2 regions of the Streptomyces sp. NPDC093546 genome follow, and region 1 is predicted to be linked to the other one. Evidence: riboswitches for the same ligand, from Rfam matches in the RefSeq annotation. Region 1 holds a riboswitch; the other holds the start of a gene.

What was found. Region 1 has a riboswitch for S-adenosylmethionine ahead of thrC (threonine synthase). Riboswitches for the same ligand answer to the same signal wherever they lie in the genome.
Region 2: linked by a shared signal. The riboswitch ahead of ACIRNI_RS10695 (aminotransferase class V-fold PLP-dependent enzyme) and the one ahead of thrC (threonine synthase) in region 1 are both predicted to bind S-adenosylmethionine.

The regions. Positions count from the first base shown of each region.
Region 1 covers NZ_JBIWJG010000003.1:100,821-112,669, forward strand. Annotated here, with positions in the region: gene ACIRNI_RS06870 (ketose-bisphosphate aldolase) at 1-808, opposite strand, end outside; gene ACIRNI_RS06875 (1-phosphofructokinase family hexose kinase) at 825-1,754, opposite strand; gene nagA (N-acetylglucosamine-6-phosphate deacetylase) at 1,869-3,020, opposite strand; gene ACIRNI_RS06885 (ROK family protein) at 3,020-3,931, opposite strand; gene ACIRNI_RS06890 (SIS domain-containing protein) at 4,073-4,987, opposite strand; gene ACIRNI_RS06895 (extracellular solute-binding protein) at 5,166-6,383, shown strand; gene ACIRNI_RS06900 (DUF3263 domain-containing protein) at 6,406-6,636, shown strand; gene otsB (trehalose-phosphatase) at 6,673-7,527, shown strand; gene ACIRNI_RS06910 (trehalose-6-phosphate synthase) at 7,561-9,009, opposite strand; gene ACIRNI_RS06915 (glucosyl-3-phosphoglycerate synthase) at 9,055-10,014, opposite strand; SAM riboswitch class I at 10,131-10,278, shown strand; gene thrC (threonine synthase) at 10,272-11,612, shown strand; gene ACIRNI_RS06925 (ubiquitin-like small modifier protein 1) at 11,667-11,849, shown strand, end outside.
Region 2 covers NZ_JBIWJG010000004.1:217,286-229,134, forward strand. Annotated here, with positions in the region: gene ctaD (cytochrome c oxidase subunit I) at 1-536, shown strand, start outside; gene ACIRNI_RS10655 (cytochrome c oxidase subunit 4) at 533-931, shown strand; gene ACIRNI_RS10660 (Ig-like domain-containing protein) at 1,060-2,316, shown strand; gene ACIRNI_RS10665 (hypothetical protein) at 2,320-2,721, opposite strand; gene ACIRNI_RS10670 (heme-copper oxidase subunit III) at 2,897-3,517, shown strand; gene ACIRNI_RS10675 (c-type cytochrome) at 3,594-4,403, shown strand; gene ACIRNI_RS10680 (Rieske 2Fe-2S domain-containing protein) at 4,400-5,449, shown strand; gene ACIRNI_RS10685 (cytochrome bc complex cytochrome b subunit) at 5,446-7,077, shown strand; gene trpD (anthranilate phosphoribosyltransferase) at 7,216-8,280, shown strand; SAM riboswitch class IV at 8,374-8,491, shown strand; gene ACIRNI_RS10695 (aminotransferase class V-fold PLP-dependent enzyme) at 8,655-10,022, shown strand; partial or broken gene ACIRNI_RS10700 (glycerate kinase) at 9,980-11,163, opposite strand; gene ACIRNI_RS10705 (SLC13 family permease) at 11,160-11,849, opposite strand, start outside.

The DNA of each region.
Region 1 (11,849 bases):
TCGCCTCGCGAGCGGGGACGAGGTATTTCCGGGGGTCGACGGCCCGGGCGTCGGCGTCCAGGAAGGCGCGCACCGCGCCCGTGAAGGCCGTGTTCAGGGCCGTACCGATGTTGATCTTCGTCATGCCGGCGGCGACCGCCGCGCGGAGCTCGGCGTCCGGGACGCCCGAGGAGCCGTGGAGCACCAGCGGGACCGGGACGCTGTCGCGCAGGGCGGCGATCAGGGTGTGGTCGAGGGTCGCCGTGCGCTCGGTCATGGCGTGGGTGGAGCCGACCGCGACGGCCAGGGCGTCGACGCCGGTGTCGGCGACGTAGGCGGCGGCCTCGGCCGGGTCCGTACGGACGCCCGGGGCGTGGGCGTCCAGCGGCGGTTCGCCGTCCTTCCCGCCCACGCGGCCGAGTTCCGCCTCGACCCACATGCCGCGCTCGTGGCCCCAGCGCACCGCCTCCGCCGTGGCCTTGACGTTGTCGCCGTACGCCAGCTTCGACGCGTCGAACATGACCGAGCCGAAGCCCTCGGCGTACGCGGCGTGCAGCAGCTCGCGGGAGACCACGTGGTCGAGGTGGAGCCCGAGCGGGGCGGTGGAGGCGCGGGCGACGGCGGACGCGGCGGCGGCGATGGCGGAGAGGTCGCCGCCGTGGAACCGCACGGCGTTCTCGGAGATCTGGAGGACGGCGGGCACCCCCGCCCGCTCGGCCCCGGCCGCGATGGCCTCCGCGTGCTCCAGCGTGATGACGTTGAACGCGGCGATCGCGCGCCGCGCGGTCCTGGCCTGGGCGATCAGCTCGCCGGTGGGGACGAGGGGCATCTCGGGGACCTTTCGTCTATGCGGCTGCGACCAGCTCCGTCACCGTCACCCGGTCCAGGAGCTCCTGGTACGTCCGGGGGTCGTACTCGCCGGCCGCCGGGGCCCGCACGGTCGCCGTCGCCAGCGCCACCGCGCGGCGCAGGCGCTCCGGCCAGGCCTCCCCCTCCACCAGCGCCGACAGAAGGCCGGCGACCGCCGAGTCGCCCGCGCCCGTCGGGTTGCCCTTCACCGGCGCGGGCGCCGCCGCCCGCCAGGTGCCGTCGGGGGTCACCGCGAGCAGCCCGTCCGGGCCGAGGGAGGCGGCCACGGCGTGGGCGCCCCGGCGGCGGGCGTCGCGGGTGGCGGGCAGCGGCTCGCGGGCGCCGGTGAGGTGGGCGAGCTCGTCGGCGTTGGGCTTGACGATGTCGGGGCGGGCGGCGATGCCCCGGCGCAGCGGCTCGCCGCTGGTGTCGAGCAGCACGGGCACGCCCGCGGCGCGGGCGCGGCGGATCAGCTCCGCGTACGCGCCGACGCGCACACCGGGCGGCAGGCTGCCGCACAGCGCGACGGCGCGGGCCTCGCCGACGAGGGCGTCGTACGAGGAGAGGAACGCCGACCACTCGGCGGGGGAGACGACCGGGCCCGGTTCGTTGAGCTGCGTGGTGTCGCCGGTGGAGGCGTCGACGACGGCGACCGTGCGGCGCGTGGCGCCCGCGATCGGTATGAGCGCGTCGCGCACGCCGGGCAGCGGGGCGAGCAGGCCGCGGACGACCTCGCCGGTGGCGCCGCCGGCGAAGCCGGTGACCACCGTCTCGTGGCCGAGCGCGGCGAGCACGCGGGCGACGTTGAGGCCCTTGCCGCCGGGGCGTTCGGCGACGTCGGTGACGCGGTGGGACGACCTCGGCACCAGGGCGCCGACCGTGTAGGTGAGGTCGAGGGCGGTGTTGAGCGTGACCGTCAGGATCACGTGGCGCACACCCCCAGCCCGGTCGTTTCGGCGTCTTACGGGCCCTGATCATGCCAAACGCGGGGCGGTTGGCCCAGACCCCGGCCGGCCGCCCCGCGCCAACGCGGGCCGAATTCAGCCCAGCTGCGGCGCAATCACCCATTCGCCCTTGCGCATCACGCCCTTGAGCGTGAAGTCGGCGTCGAGGACGACCAGGTCGGCGTCCTTGCCCGGCTCCAGTGAGCCGACCTTGTCGTACACGCCGAGCAGCTTCGCCGGGTTGGCGGAGATGGCCTGAACGATCGCCTCGACGGGCAGCTTGTCGACCGTCGCGGCCCGTCTGAACGCGGTGTCGAGCGTCAGCGTGGAGCCCGCGATCGAGCCGCCCTCCACCAGGCGGGCCACGCCCTCGCGCACCTCGACCTCCAGCGGCCCGAGGTGGTAGACGCCGTCGCCGAAGCCCGCCGCGTCCATCGCGTCGGTGATGAACGCGACCCGGCCGGCGCCCGCGTGATGGAACGCCAGCTCCAGAGCCGCCGGGTGCAGGTGTGTGCCGTCGTTGATGAGCTCGACGGTGACCCGCTCGTCCTCCAGGAGCGCGGCGATGGGGCCGGGGGCGCGGTGGCCGAGCGGGGGCATGGCGTTGAAGAGGTGCGTGGCGACGGTGGCGCCCGCCTCGATGGCCTCGACGGTCTGCTCGTACGTGGCGTCCGTGTGGCCGATGGCGGCGATCACGCCGTGCTCGGCGAGCAGGCGTACGGAGTCGATGCCGCCGGGTAGTTCGGTGGCGAGGGTGACCATCTTGGCGTGGCCGCGCCCCGCGTCGACGAGCTTGCGCACCTCCGCCGGGTCCGGGTCGCGCAGCAGGCCCTCGCTGTGGGCGCCCTTGCGGCAGGGGGAGATGAAGGGGCCCTCGAAGTGGATGCCGGCGATGTCACCCTGCTCGGCGAGTTCGGACAGCTCGCCGGCGCGGTGCGCGAGGAAGTCCATGTCACCGGTGACGGTGGAGGCGACGACGGTGGTGGTGCCGTGCAGGCGGTGCGTGTGGACGCCCTTGAGGACCTCCTCGACGGTGCCGGAGGTGAAGGAGGCCCCGCCGCCGCCGTGGTTGTGCAGGTCGACGAAGCCCGGGACGACCCAGTGCCCGGCGAGGTCGGCCGACGGGACACCGTCGGGGGCGGATGCCGGGTCGGCGATCCGGCCGTTCTCGACGATCACCCGCCCGCTGTCGACGATCCCGGTCGGCAGCACCACGCGGGCGCCGGCGAGAACAGTGCGATCGGCCATCAGGCGGATACCTCCGAGTCAGGGGCAGGGTCCTTGGAGAGCAGATCCCAGGCGAGGAGGCCCGCGCCCAGGCATCCGGCGGTGTCCCCGAGGGCCGCCGGCACGATGGCGGGCAGCTTCTGGAACGTGACCCGCTCCTCGACGGCCGCCCGAAGGGGTGTGAACAACGTTTCCCCGGCCTCGGCGAGACCGCCACCGATGATGAGCGTGCGGGGGTCCAGCAGGGTGAGCACCGTGACCAGCCCGTCGGCGAGCGCGTCGATCGCCTCGCGCCACACGCGTACGGCCCGCTCGTCGCCCGAGGCGACGGCCTTGGCGCAGTCCGCCGCGTCGGCGGCCGGATCGCCGCAGGCCGCCGCCCAGGCCCGGCTCACGGCGGCGGCCGAGGCGAGGGTCTCCAGGCAGCCGCGCTGGCCGCAGCCGCACGCGGGGCCGCCGGGGCGGACGACGATGTGGCCGAGCTCGCCGGCGTGCCCGTGGGCGCCGGCCTCGATGGTGCCGCCGATGCCGATGGCGCCCGCGATGCCGGTGCCCAGCGGTACGAAGAGGAACCGGTCGGTTCCGTGTCCCGCCCCGACGCGGCCCTCGGCGAGCCCGCCGGTGCGTACGTCGTGGTCGAGCGCGACCGGCAGGCCGCCGAGCCGCTCCGCCAGCAGGGCGCGGAGCGGGACGTCGCGCCAGCCCAGGTTGGCGGCGTAGACGGCGATGCCGCGGTCGCGGTCGACGATGCCGGGCACGGCGACACCGGCGGCGAGGGCGCCGGTGCCGTACCGCTCGCGGCCGTGGGCGTGCAGGTCGGCGGCGAAGCCGAGGATGGACTCCACGACGGCGTCGGGGCCGCGGTCCCGGCCGGTAGCGCGGCGCTCCTCGTACAGCAGCTCCCCGTCGGCTCCGACCAGGGCGGCCTTCATCCCGGTGCCGCCCACATCGAGGGCGATGACGTGTCGTCTCACGGAGACAGTGTGGCTCGTGAACCCGTGAAAGGTCTAGTCCACTTCCGAGGATTGTTGTCACCGCATACAAAACGCTTTTCGTACGGCTACGGCGTACGGCTACGACGACAGGATCACGCTCCGCGTGAGGTTGCGCGGCCGGTCCGGGTCGTACCCCTTCGCCTCCGCCAGCGCCACCGCCAGCCGCTGCGCCCGGATCAGGTCCGCCATCGGGTCGGCCGTCGCGTGCGCGTGCAGCGTGCCGCCCACCCGCGCGACCTCGGCCGCCAGGCCCTCCGGCAGCGCGCCGAAGACCCACGCGACCCGCCCCGGCCCGGTGATCGCGATGGGTCCGTGGCGGTACTCCATCGCCGGGTACGCCTCCGTCCACGCGCCCGCCGCCTCGCGCATCTTCAGCCCCGCCTCCAGCGCCAGCCCGTACGCCCAGCCCCGTCCCAGGAAGGTCCACTGCTCCGCCGCGAGTACCGCCTCCGGCAGCGGCTCCGTCACCGCCAGCTCCGCGTCCACCGCCGCCTCGGCGACCGGCTTCACACCGGGGACGCCGCGTACGGCATCGCCGAGGCCCGCCCGCAGGAACGCCAGCGCCGTCGTCGCGAACCGCGTCTGGACCACCGACTCCTCGTCCGCCCAGTCCAGCACCGCGACCGCGTCCGCCGCCTCCATGACCGGTGTCTTCGGGTCGGCGGTCAGCGCCAGCGTCGGCACCCCGCGCCCGCGCACCTCGCCCAGCAGCCGCAGCACCTCGGTCGTCGTCCCGGAGCGGGTGATCGCCACGACCCGGTCGTACGCGCGCGAGGACGGGAACTCCGAGGCAGCGAACGCGTCGGTCTCGCCCTGCCCCGCCGCCTCCCGCAGCGCCGCGTACGCGATCGCCATGAACCACGACGTGCCGCACCCCGTCACGGCGACCCGCTCGCCGGGGCGCGGCAGCCCCTCCCCGAACGACGCGGCGGCCTCGGCGGCGCGGCGCCAGCAGGCCGGCTGGGTGGCAATCTCTGCTGCGGTACGGGACATGCGAGGGACTCCTACGGCGTCGTACGCGTACAGGTCCCTGCCGGTCTAGCAGACCGGAGTTGTGGAAGCGATACCCAGTGGTGTAGACCTCATCCCCTCGGTAGGTGAATGAAGGTGGGACAAGGCTGTGCAGCGACGCCGCTCTCTGGGACTGACCGCGGCGGTAGCCGCACTCGGCATGGCGGCGAGCCTGTCGGCCTGCGGGGCGGGTGACTCCAAGGACGTCACCCTCAAGCTGGTCGCCGCCGACTACGGAAGCAACGCCTCCAACACGTCGCAGGCGTACTGGGACAACGTTGCCAGGGAGTTCGAGAAGAGCCACCCGCACATCAAGATCGATGTGAAGGTGCTCTCCTGGAAGGACGTCGACCGCGAGGTCGCCGAGATGGTGAACCGCGGCGAGGCCCCCGACCTCGCGCAGATCGGCGCGTACGCCGACTACGCCAAGCAGGGCAAGCTCTACAAGGCGGAGGAGCTGCTTTCCGTCCCCACCCAGGCCAGGTTCCTGCCGCTGCTCGCCCGGGCCGGCGAGGTCGACCGGGTGCAGTACGGCATGCCGTTCGCCGCCAGCACGCGGCTGCTCTTCTTCAACGAGGGCCTCTTCGCCAAGGCGGGCGTCGAACCGCCGAAGAACTGGGCCGACATCGCGGCGGCCGCGCGCAAGCTGAAGGACGAGGGCGTCAAGTACCCCTTCGCGCTGCCGCTGGGCTCCGAGGAGGCCCAGGCCGAGACCATGCAGTGGATGCTCAGCGGGGGCGGCGGCTACCGCGACGACAGCGGCGGTTCGTACGAGATCGACTCCGTCGACAACGTCAAGACCTTCACGTGGCTCAAGGACGAGCTCGTCGGCCCCGGCCTGACCGGGCCCGTCGCGCCCGGCAAGCTGGACCGGCAGCAGGCGTTCGACGCCTTCACGCGCGGCGAGGTCGGCATGCTCAACGGCCACCCGACGCTGATGCAGACGGCCGAGAAGGCGGGCGTGAAGGTCGGCACGGTGCCGCTGCCGGGCGTCGACGGCAAGGCCAAGGCGGCGATGGGCGTCGCCGACTGGATGATGGCGTTCAAGCAGAACGGCCACCGGCGGGAGGCCGGCGCGTTCCTGGACTTCGTCTACCAGGACAAGAACGTGCTGGAGTTCTCCGACCGCTACGACATCCTCCCGGTGACCGTCACCGCGAACAGCGCGATGTCCGCCGATCCGGAGCACGCGGACCTGAAGGCGTTCCTGGACGCCCTGCCCACGTCGGAGCTGTACCCGGTGGGCGAGACCTCGTGGGCGAAGGTCAGCGAGAGCGTCAAGCGGAACATCGGCGAGGCGGTCGCGCCCGACGGGGACCCGGAGGCGGTGCTCCAGGGGATAGCGAAGACGGCGAAGGACGCGGAAGCGGCCGAGTAGCCGAAGTAGCTATGTTCTTCATATGACCGCCGACCTCAGTGCTCGCGACCGGGCCGTCCTCGCCATGGAGCGCCGCTCCTGGCCGGGCCCCGGCGCGAAGGAGCGGGCGATCCGGGAGCAGCTGGGCCTGTCGCCGACGCGCTACTACCAGCTGCTCAACGCCCTCCTCGACGACCCCCGCGCCCTGGAGCACGACCCGGTGACGGTCAACCGGCTGCGGCGGGTGCGGGCGGCGCGGGAGGCGCGCCGGTAGGTGTGTGCACCGGTGGAGCTGGATAGGTTTCCGCCCATGGGTACCCCACAGGACTCACAGGACTTCCTCCCCAGCCCCACCACCGCCGCCGGCCGCGAGGGCCTCGACTCCTTCCTGGCCCATCCCGAGCGGGCGGTCGTCGGCCTCGACTTCGACGGCACCCTCGCCGAGATCGTCGACGACCCCGAGCAGGCGCGCGCCCACCCCGGCGCGGTCGCCGCCCTCGCGGCGCTGGCGCCGCACGTCGCGTCCATCGCGGTGATCACCGGCCGCCCGGCCGGTGTGGCGGTGCGGTACGGCGGCTTCGCCGGCGTACCGGGCCTGGAACACCTCGTGGTCCTCGGCCACTACGGCGCCGAGCGCTGGGACGCCGTCACCGGCACGGTCCGCGCGGCCCCGGAGCACCCCGGCGTCGCGGCCGTCCGCGCGGAGCTGCCCGGCGTCCTGGACCGGGCGGGCGCGTGGCGCGGCACCTGGACGGAGGAGAAGGGCCGCGCGGTCGCGGTCCACACCCGCCGCGCGGAGGACCCGCAGGCCGCGTTCGACGCCCTGCGCGAACCCCTCGCCGAGCTCGCCACCCGCCACGGCCTGGTCCTGGAGCCCGGCCGCCTGGTCCTGGAGCTGCGGCCCCCGGGCATGGACAAGGGCGTCGCCCTCACCGACCACGTCCGCGCCACCGGCGCGGGCACGGTCGTGTACGCGGGTGACGACCTCGGCGACCTCCCCGCCTTCGCCGCCGTCGAGAAACTCCGCTCCGACGGCACGCCGGGCCTCCTGGTCTGCAGCGCCAGCGCCGAGGTCCCGGACCTCGCCACCCGCGCGGACCTGGCCGTCCCGGGCCCGCCGGCGGTGGTCGACTTCCTGGGGGCGCTGGCCCGGCGGGTGGGCTGACGCCCCCGAACCGGGGGCGTCAGCCCCCGGGAACTACCCCAGCTCCCGCAGCGCGTGCAGCTGGTCCAGGAACCACTGGTGCGGCGGAAGCGCCGTCGCCGCCGCGGCGAGGCGCTTCGTGCGTTCGTCGCGTTCCGCCGTCGGCATCGTCAGGGCCTCGTGGAGGGCCTCGGCGGTGCCGGTCACGTCGTAGGGGTTCACCGTGACCGCCTCGTCGCGCAGCTCCTCGTACGCGCCCGCCTCCCGCGACAGCACCAGCGCGCAGCCGTGGTCGGAGACGACCGGGACCTCCTTGGCGACGAGGTTCATGCCGTCGCGGATGGGGTTGACCAGGGCCACGTCCGCGAGGCGGTACGCGGCCAGCGAGCGGGCGAAGTCGTCCTCGACGTGGAGGATCACCGGGGTCCAGCCGTCGCGGCCGTACTCCGCGTTGATCTCGTCCGCGAGCTGCGACACCCGCGCCGTGTACTCGCGGTACACGGGCAGGTCCTGCCGCGAGGGGTAGGCGAAGGCGAGGTGGACCACCCGTTCGCGCCACTCGGGGCGCTGCTCCAGGAGCGTGCGGTACGCCAGCAGCCCGCGCACGATGTTCTTGGACAGCTCCGTGCGGTCCACGCGGACGATCGTCTTGCGGTCGGGACCGATCTGCTCCCGCAGCGCCGCCATCCGCTCGTCCACGTCCGCCCGCCGCGACCGCTCCCGCAGGAAGTCCGCGTCCGCGCCCAGCCCGTGCACGCCCAGGTACGTCCGCCGCCGCTGGTGGCCCGGGATGCGGTACTCGAAGCTCGGCTCCTGGTCCCGGGGCCAGTACGCCATCCCGTCGTAGTGGCCGAGCACCACCTGGCAGCAGTCCTGGAAGGCGCGCCGCCACCGCGAGGTGAGGAAGCCGAGGCGGTCCGCGCCGAGCATGCCGAGCAGCAGCTCCTCGGCGATGTCGTCGGGCAGCATCCGGAAGTACTCCGGCGGCGCCCACGGCGTGTGCGAGAAGTGCCCGATCCGCAGGTCGGGACGGAGCTCGCGCAGCATGCCGGGGGCGAGCGCCAGGTGGTAGTCCTGGATGATCACCGTCGCGCCCCGGTCCGCCTCCGCCGCCAGCGCCGCCGCGAAGGCCCGGTTGTAGAGCCGGTACGCGTCCCACTGGCGCCGGAACTCCGCGTCGTACACGGGCTCCAGCGGCGTCTGGTACAGCATGTGGTGCACGAACCACAGCACGGAGTTCGCGATGCCGTTGTACGCCGCCGCGTGCGTCGCCGCGTCGATGTCGAGCATCCGCACGCCGGGCTCGCTGATCCCGCGCCGCACCGCCTCGCGGTCGCCGTCGCTCAGCGCGGCGCACACCCACAGCGCCCCCGCGTCCGGACCGATCGCGGACAGGCCCGACACGAGCCCGCCCCCGCCGCGCCGGGCGTCGAGCGTGCCGTCCGCACGCGGCACGTAGCTGACCGGACCTCTGTTCGAAGCAACGAGAATCTGGGGCGCCATGGAGACGAACCTAGCCCGTAGCCGAAACGCTCAAACGTACGCCCGTCACGCCACGCGCCGCCGCCGTGTGTACTCCGCCACACTCGCCATCGGAGGCCGTTCCTCCGTGTCCACCGCGTGCGTCCGCGGCACGAACCCCGCCTCGCCCCGGTCGAACTGCGTCAGCCGCGGCCGCACCAGGTGCCCCCGCGACAGCCGCAGCTGCGCCGTCCGGTAGATCGCCGCCGCCATCCGCCCCAGCGCCCGGTCGTCCTGGTGCCGGTGCTTGCGCACCCCCACGTCCACCTGGGCGAGGGCGTCGAGCCCCACCGTGTGCAGCGCGTCCACCAGCAGGCCCAGTTCCACCCCGTACCCCACCGGGAACGGGAGCCGCTCCAGCAGCGAGCGCCGCGCCGCGTACTCGCCGCCCAGCGGCTGGACGAACCCGGCCAGCTGCGGCCAGTGCAGGTTCAGCAGCGGCCGCGCCACCAGCTCCGTCACCCGCCCGCCCTGGCCCGGGGAGCCCTGGCCTGCGGGGCCCGCCATCGGCCGGTCGTACATCGCCTTCACGAAGTGCACGGACGAGTTCGTCAGCAGCGGCCCGACGATCCCCGACACGAAGTCCGCCGAGAAGTCGATCAGGTCGGAGTCGACGAAGCACACGATGTCGCCGCTCGTCACGAGCAGCGACCGCCACAGCACCTCGCCCTTGCCGGGCAGCGCCGGTATCCGGGGGAGTATCGCGTCCCGGTGCTCCACCCGCGCCCCGGCCGCGCGCGCCACCTCCGCCGTACGGTCGGTCGAGCCCGAGTCGATCACCACCAGCTCGTCCACCAGCGGCACGGCCCTCGACATCAGCTCGCGGCGGATCACGGTGACGATCTCGCCGACCGTCGCCTCCTCGTTGAGCGCCGGCAGCACCACGCTCACGGTCGTCCCGCCTTTCGCCGCGAGCAGCTGGTCGAGCGGTCGCTCCGAAACGGACCAGGACCGCCGGTCCAGCCAGCGCTCCACCTCTTCCAGCACGTGATCTCCATCTCGCGTATCGGACGACCATCTCAAGCGTCCAGGGGTTCGGTTACAGTCTTGAACAACGCGGACGGCCGACACATGTCGGGTCCCCCGCGCACACAATCGAATACCGCTCATCCAGAGGGGCAGAGGGATACGGCCCGTTGAAGCCCCGGCAACCCTCCAGTCGGCACTCGCACATCTGCGCAACGCGAGGCCCCGGCTAGGGAAGGTGCCAAATCCGTCTCATGGCGAAGTGCGCCATGAGGAAGATGAGGAGAAAGGGCCTCGCCTCCATGGCTGTACAGACTGTCTCCCCCTCGGACGCCGCTCCCGGCACCGCCGCCGACACCAGCAAGAACGTCGACCTCGGGCCCGCGTCCGCCCTCTCCTGTCGCGAATGCGGCGAGCGCTTCGCCCTCGGCCCCATCTTCGCCTGCGAGCACTGTTTCGGGCCGCTCGAGATCGCGTACGACCTGCCGAGCGGCGACCCCGAGGCCCTGCGCAAGCGCATCGAGGCCGGGCCCGCCAACATCTGGCGGTACGCACCGCTGCTGCCCGTCCCCGCCGACGTCGCGGACAAGCCGAACCTGAACCCGGGCTGGACCAAGCTCGTCCAGGCCGACAACCTCGCCCGCGAGCTCGGCGTCGAGCCCGGCAAGCTCTTCGTCAAGGACGACTCCGGCAACCCGACGCACTCCTTCAAGGACCGCGTCGTCGCCCAGGCCCTGGAGGCCGCCCGCGCCTTCGGCTTCACCACCCTGTCCTGCTCCTCCACCGGCAACCTGGCGGGCGCGGTCGGCGCCGCCGCCGCCCGGGCCGGCTTCCGCTCCTGCGTGTTCATCCCGCACGACCTGGAGCAGGGCAAGGTCGTCATGGCCGCCGTGTACGGCGGAGAGCTCGTCGGCATCGAGGGCAACTACGACGACGTCAACCGCTTCTGCTCCGAGCTCATCGGCGACCCGCTCGGCGAGGGCTGGGGCTTCGTGAACGTCAACCTCCGCCCGTACTACGCCGAGGGCTCGAAGACGCTCGCGTACGAGATCTGCGAGCAGCTCGGCTGGAAGCTGCCGGACCAGATCGTCATCCCGATCGCCTCCGGCTCGCAGCTGACGAAGATCGACAAGGGTCTGCAGGAGCTCATCAAGCTGGGCCTGGTCGAGGACAAGCCGTACAAGATCTTCGGCGCCCAGGCGGAGGGCTGCTCCCCGGTGTCGGCGGCCTTCAAGGCCGGTCACGACGTCGTACGGCCCCAGAAGCCGAACACCATCGCCAAGTCGCTCGCCATCGGCAACCCCGCCGACGGCCCGTACGTCCTGGACATCGCCCGCCGCACGGGCGGCGCGGTCGAGGACGTCGACGACGAGCAGGTGGTCGACGCGATCAAGCTGCTGGCCCGTACGGAGGGCATCTTCGCCGAGACGGCGGGCGGTGTGACCGTGGGCGTGACGAAGAAGCTGGTCGAGGCCGGTCGGCTCGACCCGTCCCTGACCACGGTCGTGCTCAACACGGGCGACGGCCTGAAGACCCTCGACGCCGTGGCCGACACCTCGCAGGCGACCGCCGTCATCCGCCCGAGCCTGGACGCGTTCCGCGACGCGGGCCTGGCCTGACCGCCCCCCACTCCGTACCGGGCTCGTACCGCTCGTACTGAAAGGCATCACGACATGAGCGTCAACGTGCGCATCCCCACCATCCTCCGCACGTACACGGGCGGCCAGGCCGAGGTGAAGGCGGAGGGCGCGACCCTCGCCGAGGTCATCGAGTCGCTGGAGAAGAACCACCCGGGCATCGCCGCCCGCGTCCTGGACGACCAGGGCAAGCTGCGCCGCTTCGTCAACGTGTACGTC
Region 2 (11,849 bases), on a different contig from region 1:
ACTTCCACTACGTCGTCTTCGGCACCGTGGTCTTCGCGATGTTCGCCGGCTTCCACTTCTGGTGGCCGAAGTTCACGGGCAAGATGCTGGACGAGCGGCTCGGCAAGATCACCTTCTGGACGCTGTTCATCGGCTTCCACGGCACGTTCCTGGTGCAGCACTGGCTGGGTGCCGAGGGCATGCCGCGCCGTTACGCGGACTACCTCGCCGCCGACGGCTTCACCGCGCTGAACACGATCTCCACGATCGCGTCCTTCCTGCTCGGCCTGTCGATCCTGCCGTTCTTCTACAACGTCTGGAAGACGGCCAAGTACGGCAAGCCGGTCGGCGTCGACGACCCGTGGGGCTACGGCCGCTCCCTGGAGTGGGCGACCTCCTGCCCGCCGCCGCGGCACAACTTCCTCACGCTGCCGCGCATCCGTTCCGAATCCCCGGCCTTCGACCTGCATCACCCTGAGATCGCGGCGCTCGGCCAGCTCGAGAACCACGGGCAGAAGGACACCGCGCTGTTCGGTGGCAAGGAGGTCGGCAAGTGAAGGTCCAGGGCAAGATTTTCATCTGGCTGAGCATCTTCATCCTCGCCATGGCCATCGTGTACGGCCTGTGGTCGAAGGAGCCGGCCGGTACGACGGCGCTGTTCCTGGCCTTCGGCCTGGCGGTCATGATCGGCTACTACCTGGCCTTCACGGCCCGGCGCGTGGACGCCATGGCGCAGGACGACAAGGAGGCCGACGTCGCGGACGAGGCCGGTGAGGTCGGCTTCTTCTCGCCGCACAGCTGGCAGCCGCTCTCCCTGGCCATCGGTGGCGCCCTCGCCTTCCTGGGCGTCGCCCTCGGCTGGTGGCTGCTGTACTTCTCCCTGCCGCTGATCCTGATCGGCATCTGGGGCTGGGTGTTCGAGTACTACCGGGGCGAGAACCAGAACCAGTAGTTCCACGGTTCCGCGGTTCGCTCCAGCGCTTCACCGGGGACCCGGTGACCTCCACAGGGAGGTCACCGGGTCCCTCTTTTGGTTGCATCCCGCGTGCCGCGGTCGACAGCTCTTCCTACGGTGTGCTCATGAGCCACACGAGTCGCTTGCGCACCGCCATAAGCTGCACTCTGCTGGTCGCCGTCACCGGAGCGAGCGCGACCGCGTGCGGTGGCCCCGAGGGCCACCCCCTCGCCGCGGATCCGTACGACGCGGCCCAGCAGGTCACCTTCAACGGCCCCTCCGGCAACCGCAAGGCTCCGCTGGACAAGCCGCTCGAAGTCACCGCCAAGGCGGAGGACGGCCGCATCACGGACGTCACGGCCCGCGACGAGGCCGGCCACTACCTGGCGGGCGAGCTCTCCGCGGACGGCAGCCGCTGGCGCTCCACGGGGTCGCTGACGGCCGGCGCCCGCTACACCGTCAAGGTCGCCACGGAGGACCGCGACGGCGCTCCTGGCGCCCGTACGCTGACATTCGAGACGGCACCCGCCAAGAAGGTCCTGAACGTGCGATTCGGCCCGCAGGCGGGCACGTACGGCGTCGGACAGCCCATCACCGCGGAGCTGAACGTCCCCGTACGGTCCCGGGCGGGCCGCGCCGCCGTCGAACGCTCCCTGAGGGTCCGCTCCACCCCGGCCGTCGAGGGCTCCTGGTACTGGGTGGACGACAAGAAACTGCACTTCCGCCCCAAGGACTTCTGGCCCACGGGTGCGTCCGTCACCGCCACCGGCAAGCTCGCCGGCGTACGGATAGACGGCGACCTGTACGGCGGGCCCGTCAAGCCCCTCAGCCTGACCATCGGCGACCGCATCGAGGCCATCACCGACGCGGCGTCCCACCAGATGACGGTCAAGCGCAACGGGCAAGTGATCAACACCATTCCGGTGACCACCGGCAAACCGGGCTTCGCCACCCGCAACGGCATCAAAGTGGTGCTCGGCAAGGAGCAGTTCGTCCGGATGCGGTCCACCACCGTCGGTATCGCCGCCGGCAGCAGCGAGTCCTACGACCTGCCCGTCTACTGGGCCACCCGGGTGACCTGGAGCGGGGAGTACGTCCACGCGGCGCCCTGGTCCGCCGGGTCCCACGGCTTCGCCAACGTCAGCCACGGCTGCACGGGCATGTCCACCAGCAATGCCGCCTGGTTCTTCAAAACCGTCCGTCCGGGGGACATCGTCGCCGTCGTCAACAGCGGCGGAAGCCCGATGGACCCCTTCGGCAACGGCTTCGGCGACTGGAACATCCCCTGGGACAAGTGGCGCACGGGCAGCGCCCTCGTGGACGCCGCCCGCCCGGGCGTCAACCCCGCCGACGCGGCGCGCGTCCGGCCGGTCGCCTTCTGACCCTCACGCCTCCACGGACAGCCTGCTGCGCAGCAGCGCGGCCAGGGAGTCGGCCAGCTCCACCGGGTCCACCGGCAGCGTCACCGCCGCGTCGGCGCGGCTCCAGGTGGCGAGCCAGGCGTCCTGCGGGCGGCCGATGAGCAGCAGCACCGGCGGGCAGCGGAAGATCTCGTCCTTGATCTGGCGGCACACCCCCATGCCCCCGGCGGGAGCCGCCTCGCCGTCCAGGACGCAGACGTCGATCCCGCCCTGGTCCAGCCGCTCCAGCACGGCCGGTAGCGTCGCGCACTCGATGTACTCGACCGGCGGAACGTCGGCCGCGGGCCTGCGCCCGGCCGCCAGCCGCACCTGCGCGCGGGTGTTGGCGTCGTCGCTGTAGACCAGGACGGTGGCGCTCGACTGCATTGTTCCTCCGAGTACGTCGGCGGCAAGGGCAGGTAGGCAGGTACCGATGGGCCGGATGCTACTCCTCCCCACACCGCGTCAACACCGGTTCGGATGGGCCGTTCGGGCTGGACGGAGCGCATCAACACACCGAACGGCACCCCCCGGAGTGAGGGCGGGATAAGCGACCGACATAATGTCGGTCGTGGCGACAGCAACGACAGTAGAAACCGGGCACGCGCACCCGTCGGTCAATCGGCCGAACCTCACCAGCGTCGGAACCATCATCTGGTTGAGTTCCGAGCTGATGTTCTTCGCGGCCCTCTTCGCGATGTACTTCACCCTTCGTTCGGTGATGGGTGCCGAGTTCTGGTCCCAGCAGGCGGGACACCTGAACTTCCCGTTCTCGGCGACCAACACCACGATCCTGGTGCTCTCCTCCCTCACCTGCCAGCTCGGCGTGTTCGCCGCCGAGCGGGGCGATGTGAAGAAGCTCCGGACGTGGTTCATCATCACGTTCGTCATGGGTGCGATCTTCATCGGCGGCCAGGTCTTCGAGTACACCGAGCTGGTCAAGGACGCGGGTCTCTCGCTCTCGTCCGACCCGTACGGCTCCGTGTTCTACATGACGACCGGCTTCCACGGACTGCATGTGACGGGCGGCCTGATCGCCTTCCTGCTGGTCCTCGGCCGGACGTACGCGGCGAAGAGATTCACCCATGAGCAGGCAACCGCCGCCATCGTCGTGTCCTACTACTGGCACTTCGTCGATGTCGTCTGGATCGGCCTCTTCGCCACGATCTACATGATCAAGTAATCGGGCCCGTACCTCAGGTACGCCCGAACACATCCAGCAAGCATCGACGCAGAAGATCCTGACACCGGGGTAATCCGTGAAAAAGCTCTCCGCACGACGACGCCATCCGCTGGCGGCGGTCGTCGTCCTACTTCTCGCGCTGGCGGCCACTGGGGGGCTGTACGCCGCGTTCGCACCCGCGGACAAGGCGCAGGCCGACGAAACCGCCCAGTCACTCGCCATCGAGGAGGGCAAGAAGCTCTACTCCGTCGGCTGTGCCAGCTGCCACGGAACCGGCGGTCAGGGCACCTCCGACGGCCCGAGCCTGGTCGGCGTCGGCTCCGCCGCCGTGGACTTCCAGGTCGGCACCGGCCGCATGCCGGCGCAGCAGCCCGGCGCCCAGGTGCCGAAGAAGAAGAAGATCTACTCGCAGGCGCAGATCGACCAGCTCGCCGCGTACATCGCGTCCCTGGGCCCCGGTCCGGTCACGCCGACCGAGAAGCAGTACAGCCCCGAAGGGGCGAACATCGCCCGCGGTGGTGACCTGTTCCGCACGAACTGTGCCCAGTGCCACAACTTCACCGGCGAGGGTGGTGCGCTCACCAACGGCAAGTGGGCGCCCAGCCTCGAGGACGTGAGCGAGAAGCACATCTACGAGGCCATGGAGACCGGCCCGCAGAACATGCCGTCCTTCCCCGACACGACCATGCCGGAGAAGGAGAAGAAGGACATCATCGCGTACATCAAGACCGTGAACGGTGACGAGACCCCGACTCCCGGCGGCTTCGCGCTGGGCGGTCTGGGACCGGTCAGCGAGGGCCTGTTCGGCTGGATCTTCGGTCTGGGTTCGCTGATCGCTGTTGCCGTCTGGGTCGCGGCCCACACCGCTAAGGCCAAGAAGTCATGAGTAGCCAAGACATTTCCGAAGAGAGCCTGCCGCACAAGCAGGACGCCGCGCACGGCACGGCGGTAGCCGAGAACCCGTTCGCCGACCCGGGGCTGCCGCCCCACAAGCCGCGCATCCAGGACATCGACGAGCGGGCCGCCAAGCGGTCCGAGCGCACGGTCGCCCTGCTGTTCACGCTGTCGATGCTGGCCACGATCGGCTTCATCGCCTCGTTCGTGATCTTCCCGGTCGACAAGATCGTGTACGTCTGGCCGCTCGGCCACGTCAGCGCGACCAACCTGTCGCTCGGCCTGACGCTCGGCATCGCGCTCTTCTGCATCGGCGCGGGCGCGGTCCACTGGGCCCGCACCCTGATGTCCGACCACGAGGTCGCCGACGACCGTCACCCGATCGAGGCCGAGCCCGAGGTCAAGGCCAAGGTCATGGCCGACTTCGCGGACGGCGCGCGGGAGTCCGCGATCGGCCGCCGCCCGCTGATCCGCAACACGATGTTCGGCGCGCTGGCCATGGTGCCGCTCTCCGGCGTGGTGCTGCTGCGCGAGCTGGGCCCGATGCCCGAGAAGAAGCTGTTCCACACGTCGTGGGCCAAGGGCAAGCAGCTCATCAACATGAACACGAACGAGCCGCTGCGTCCCGAGGACGTCGCGGTGGGTTCGCTGACCTTCGCCAAGCCCGAGGGCCTGGAGGAGCACGACCACGAGTTCAACACGAAGATCGCCAAGGACGCCTTGATGATCGTCCGGATCCAGCCGGAGGACATCAAGGACAAGCGCGAGCTCGAGTGGTCGCACGAGGGCATCGTGGCCTTCTCCAAGATCTGCACCCACGTGGGCTGCCCGATCTCCCTGTACGAGCAGCAGACCCACCACGTCCTCTGCCCGTGCCACCAGTCCACCTTCGACCTCTCCGACGGCGCCCGCGTCATCTTCGGCCCGGCCGGTCACGCCCTTCCGCAGCTGCGGATCGGCGTCAATGACGAGGGCTTCCTCGAGGCGCTCGGCGACTTCGAGGAGCCCGTCGGTCCTGCATTCTGGGAGCGCGGATGAGCACCACGACCGCAACAGACGCACAGCGGAAGGCGCCCGCCGGCGAGCGGGTGGCCGACTGGGCCGACGGCCGTCTGGGGATCTACTCCCTGGCCAAGGCCAACATGCGGAAGATCTTCCCGGACCACTGGTCCTTCATGCTGGGTGAGATCTGCCTCTACAGCTTCATCATCATCATCCTCACGGGTGTGTACCTGACGCTGTTCTTCCACCCGAGCATGAACGAGATCGAGTACCACGGCTCGTACGTGCCGATGCAGGGCATCCGCATGACCGAGGCGTACGCCTCGACCCTGGACATCAGCTTCGACGTCCGCGGTGGTCTGCTCATCCGGCAGATCCACCACTGGGCCGCGCTGATCTTCATCGCGGGCATGTTCGTGCACATGATGCGCGTCTTCTTCACCGGCGCGTTCCGCAAGCCGCGTGAGGTCAACTGGCTGTTCGGCTTCCTGCTGTTCGTCCTCGGCATGTTCACCGGTTTCACCGGTTACTCGCTCCCGGACGACCTGCTCTCCGGCACCGGTGTCCGCTTCACCCAGGGCGCGATCCTGTCCACGCCGATCGTCGGCACGTACATCTCGATGTTCCTGTTCGGCGGCGAGTTCCCGGGCCACGACATCATCGCCCGGTTCTACTCGATCCACATCCTGCTGCTGCCGGGCATCATGCTCGGCCTCGTGGTGGCGCACCTGATCCTGGTCTTCTACCACAAGCACACGCAGTTCCCCGGCCCCGGCCGGACGAACAAGAACGTCGTCGGCATGCCGCTGCTGCCGGTGTACATGGCCAAGGCCGGAGGCTTCTTCTTCCTGGTCTTCGGTGTCATCTCGATCATCGCGGCGCTGTTCACGATCAACCCGATCTGGGCGCTCGGCCCGTACCGCCCGGACCAGGTGTCCACCGGCGCCCAGCCCGACTGGTACATGGGCTTCGCCGAGGGTCTGATCCGTGTCATGCCGGGCTGGGAGATCAACCTGTGGGGTCACACGCTCGTCCTGGGTGTGTTCATCCCGCTGGTCGTCTTCGGCATCATGCTCGCCGCGATCGCGCTGTACCCGTTCATCGAGTCGTGGATCACCGGTGACAAGCGGGAGCACCACCTGCTGGACCGGCCCCGCAACGCGCCGACCCGGACCGCGCTCGGTGTCGCCTGGGTGACCGCGTACATGATCATGCTGATCGGTGGCGGCAACGACATCTTCGCCACCCACTTCCACCTGTCGATCAACGCGATCACGTGGTTCGTCCGGATCTTCTTCTTCCTCGGTCCGGTCATCGCCTTCGTCGTCACCAAGCGGATCTGCCTGGGTCTGCAGCGGCGCGACAAGGACAAGGTGCTGCACGGCCGGGAGACCGGCATCATCAAGCGCCTGCCGCACGGCGAGTTCGTCGAGATCCACGAGCCCCTCAGCCAGGCCCAGCTGCACGCGCTCACCGCGCACGAGCAGTACACGCCGGCCGAGATCGGCCCGACGGTCGACGAGAACGGCGTCGAGCGCAAGCCGACCCGCACGGAGAAGCTCCGCGCCAAGCTCAGCAAGGGCTACTTCGGCGACGGCAACCAGATCCCGAAGGCCAGCGTGGAGGAGTACAAGGAGATCACCAGTGGCCACGGCCACCACTGATCGACCGGCACTCGCCGCCTGACCTCACGGTCGCCACACCGCACAGAGCCCCGTCCATTCACCGGACGGGGCTCTGTGCCGTGCCCGTGGCTCGATAGGCTGTGGTCATCCCCGTACACACGGACACCAGGAGCGACCATGAGCGCTGTGCAACCCGCTGGAGGACCGAGCTCGGCGGGCCGCTCCTGGCCCGTGGTGTTGAACGGCCTGCTCGAGGGCCGCGACCAGAGCGCCGACGACACGGCGTGGGCGATGGACCGCATCATGCGCGGCGAGGCCACCGACGCCCAGATCGCCGGCTTCGCGGTGGCGCTGCGCGCCAAGGGCGAGACCGTCGAGGAGATCTCCGGCCTCGTCCGGACGATGTACGCGCACGCCAACCTGATCGAGGTGCCCGGCCCGTCCGTCGACATCGTCGGCACGGGCGGCGACGGCGCCAAGACCGTCAACATCTCCACCATGTCGGCGATCGTCGTCGCCGGCACCGGCGCCAAGGTCGTCAAGCACGGCAACCGCGCCGCGTCCTCCGCCTCCGGCGCCTCGGACGTCCTGGAGAAGCTGGGCGTCAATCTGGAGCTGACGCCCCGGCGGGTCGCCGAGGTCGCCGAGGAAGCCGGCGTCACCTTCTGCTTCGCGGTGAAGTTCCACCCCGCGCTGCGCCACGTGGCCGCCGCCCGCAAGGAGCTCGGCATCCGCACCACCTTCAACTTCCTCGGCCCGCTCACCAACCCCGCCCGGGTCAAGGCCCAGGCCACCGGTGTGGCGGACGCCCGCATGGCGCCCATCCTGGCCGGGGTCCTCGCCGAGCGCGGCTCCTCCGCACTGGTCTTCCGCGGCGACGACGGGCTGGACGAGCTGACCACCACCGCCACCTCGAAGGTGTGGGTGGTACGCGACGGGGCCGTGCGCGAGGAGGCCTTCGACCCGCGGGACGTGGGCATCGCGCTCGTACCGGTCGAGGCCCTGCGCGGGGCGGACGCCTCGTACAACGCCGACGTGGCGCGCCGGCTGCTCGCCGGGGAGACCGGGCCGGTGCGGGACGCGGTGCTGCTCAACTCGGCGGCGGCGCTGGTGGCGCTGGAGCCGACGGACGCGCCGCTCGCCGACCAGATCCGGGCGGGCATGGCCAAGGCGGCCGAGTCGATCGACTCCGGCGCGGCGCGCGCGGCCCTCGACCGGTGGGTGGAGGCCAGTCACCGCTGAACGCGCGAGCGGGCGTAGGTGTGAGGCAAGGCGCAGTCCGGATGGCGGACTGCGCCTTGCGCATGCCGAGACGTATGGCAAGATGCCATTCAAGGTCATGAGTGACAGCGACTACGGCCCCGGCCCGCTGTCCGGCAACCCTCCGTCCGTGGCGGGGTGCCCCGGGTGAAGACCAGGTCGCAGGCAGCGAGGTCTGCGGCAAGCGCGGACCCCTGCACACCCTGGGGTCCTGGTCCTCGAGGGAGCAGTCTCGTGAGCAAGCGAATGCGATAGGGCGTCTCGCCCCTTCTTCGGCATCCCCTTTTTCCTTCCGTCGCGTCCGCACCCCTGTGCGTTGACGCGTGGAATTCGCCTGCCCTGTACGGGAGTTCGCCATGTCTGTCTTCACCGCTGCCGCCGACCAGTCCGTTTGTACGCCGCTGCCCGTTCTGGGCCGGGATGTCACCGTGCCGCTCGTCACCGGTGGCGAGGTCACCTACGCCGCGCTCGACTACGCCGCCAGCGCGCCCGCGCTGCAGCGGGTGTGGGACGACGTCGCCGCGTACGCCCCGTACTACGGCAGCGTGCACCGGGGCGCCGGGTACCTCTCGCAGCTGTCGACCGACCTGTTCGAGAACAGCCGCGCCACCGTCGCCGAGTTCCTCGACTGCCGCGAGGACGACCAGATCGTCTTCACCCGCTCCACGACCGACTCGCTGAACCTGCTGGCCGCCGCCCTGCCCGCCGACTGCCAGGTCTTCGTCTTCGAGACCGAGCACCACGCCTCGCTGCTGCCCTGGAGGGACGCCCGCGTCACCTACCTCAACGCGCCCCGCACGCCGGGCGAGACGGTCGACACACTGGAGCGGGCGCTCGCCGACCGCGACCCCTACGGCCCGGCCCTCGTCTGCGTCACCGGCGCGTCCAACGTCACCGGCGAGCTGTGGCCGGTGCGGGAGCTCGCCGCCGCCGCCCACGCGCACGGCGCGCGCATCGTGCTGGACGCAGCCCAGTTGGCGCCCCACCACCCGGTCTCCGTGCGCGAGCTGGACGTCGACTGGGTCGCCTTCTCCGGGCACAAGCTGTACGCGCCCTTCGGCTCCGGCGTGCTCGCCGGGCGGGCCGACTGGCTGAGCGAGGCCGAGCCGTACCTGGCGGGCGGCGGCGCCTCCCGCACGGTGGCCCGGCGCGCCGACGGCGGCGTCGACGTCGAGTGGCACACCACCGCGGCCCGCCACGAGGCCGGCTCGCCGAACGTCATCGGCGCGTACGCCATCGCCTCCGCCTGCAAGGCGCTCACCGAGGCCGGCTTCGACGACCTGGTGGCCCGCGAGCGGTACCTGATCGGCAAGGTGCGCGAGGGCCTGGCAGAGGTTCCCGAGGTGCGGGTGCTGTCGCTCTTCGGCGACGATGCCCCGCGTGTCGGCGTCATCTCCTTCGTGGTCGACGGCTGGAACAGCTCGCACTTCGCGGCGGCGCTCTCCGCCGAGTACGGCATCGGCGTGCGCGACGGCCTGTTCTGCGCCCACCCGCTCGTGCGGACCCTGCTCGGCAGCGACCCGCAGCAGATCGGCGAGTGCGGCGCGCCCGAGGCGGCGCCGCCCGGCGAGAAGTCGCTCAACGCGATCCGGGTCAGCTTCGGGGCGGGGACGCCGGATGAGCACGTCGACCGGTTCGTTCGGGCCGTGAAGGAGCTCGTGCGGGACGGGGCGAAGTGGAACTACCGTACGGAGGACGGGCGTTGTGTGCCCGACCGCGGCTGACCAGTCGCGTGCCCACCAGCACCGTGCGCAGCGCCCGCTCGGCCGCGTCCGCCAGCAGCTCGGCCGCCCGCTCCAGGGCCTCCTGGAGCGGGACGGGCCCGGGCGCGAGCGACTCGTAGGCGTCGAGCCCCGCGTCGCGGGCGCCGGGGCCCAGCGTGCCGGCCAGCGCGAGGACCGGCACCCCGGCCTCCCGGGCGCGGCGCGCCACCTCGCCGGGGATCTTCCCGCGCACGGTCTGCGCGTCGAGGGCGCCCTCGCCCGTGATGACCAGGTCCGCGCGGGCCAGGCGCGCGTCGAGGTCCAGCCCGTCGAGCAGCACCTCGAACCGGGGCAGCAGCCGGGCCCCGAGCGCCGCGAGCCCCGCTCCCAGGCCCCCGGACGCCCCGGTTCCGGGCGCCCCGCGCAGGTCGGCGGCCGGGGCGAACGCCTCCGTCAGCGCCGCCGCCCAGTGCTCCAGAGCCGCCGACAGGACTTCCACCTGAACGGGGGAGGCGCCCTTCTGGGGGCCGAAGACCCGGGCCACGCCGCGCTCGCCGCACAGCACGTTGTACGGGTTGCACGCCACCAGCAGCTCGGCCTCCGCGAGGCGCGGGTCGAGCCCGCTCGGGTCGATGGCCGCGAGCCGCCCCAGAGCCGCGCCGCCGCGCGGGAGTTCGCGGCCGTCCGCGTCGAGCAGGCGCACGCCCAGCGCCTGGAGCGCCCCGGCACCCCCGTCCGACGTACCGGAGTCGCCGCAGCCGACGAGGATGCGGCGGGCACCGGAGTCCAGGGCCGCGCGCAGCAGTTCGCCGACGCCGTACGTGGTCGTGGCGCCGGGGTCGCGGCGGCCGGGCCCCACCAGCGCGAGGCCCGCGACGGCGGCCATCTCCACCACCGCCGAGCCGTCGCCCAGCAGCGCGAAGTGGCTGTTCACGGGTGAGCCCAGCGGCCCGGTCGCCACGCACTCCACCAGGCGCCCGCCGGTCGCGGCGGCCAGCGCCTCCGCCGTACCCTCGCCGCCGTCGACCAGCGGGATCAGGTCCAGCCGCGCGCCCGGCAGGACCCGCCGCACCCCCTCGGCGATGGACTCGGCGGCCTGCCGCGCCGACAGGGACTCCTTGAAGCCGCTGGGCGCGACGGCGATGCGGTACGAGTGGCTCATGGGCGGGACTCCAGGAGGACGGGCACGCCGAGCAGCGGCCAGACGGTCAGGGCGAACAGCAGCACCACGCCCGCGGTGAGCGGGGCCAGCACGGCCGACAGCCGCAGCAGGTCGCGCGGCGCGTAGGTGGGCACGCCGTCCGGTACGTCCGCGAAGAGGGCCACCGGCTTGGCCGACGCGGGCAGCGTGTGGCAGAACCCGGCCGCGGCGGTGGACGCCAGCGCGGCCGTGACCGGATTGACCCCGGCGGCCGCCGCGGCCGCCACCACCAGCGGCACCAGCACCGAGGAGCGGGCCGAGCGGGACTGCAGCACCAGATGCGCGGCGGTGGAGACCGCCACGACCACGGTGAGGAACAGCCACGGCGGCGCGTCCACCGGCAGCCCCGCCACCAGCCACCCCGCGGCCCCCGAGTCCGAGAGCGCCACACCCATCGCCATCGTCGCCGCCATGAACAGCAGCAGCGGCCACGGCACCGTCCGCAGCGCGTCCTTGAGCCGTACGGTGCCGAGCGCGGGCGACGACGCCACCACCGCGCCGATCAGCGCGACGACCGCGGGCGACACCCGGTGCAGCGGCTCGCTGCACCACAGCACCACCACCGTGGCCAGCAGCAGCGCGCAGCGCGCCTCGGCGATGCTCAGCGGCCCGGTCACCGGCGCGGGGGAGTGCGCCTCGATGTCGGC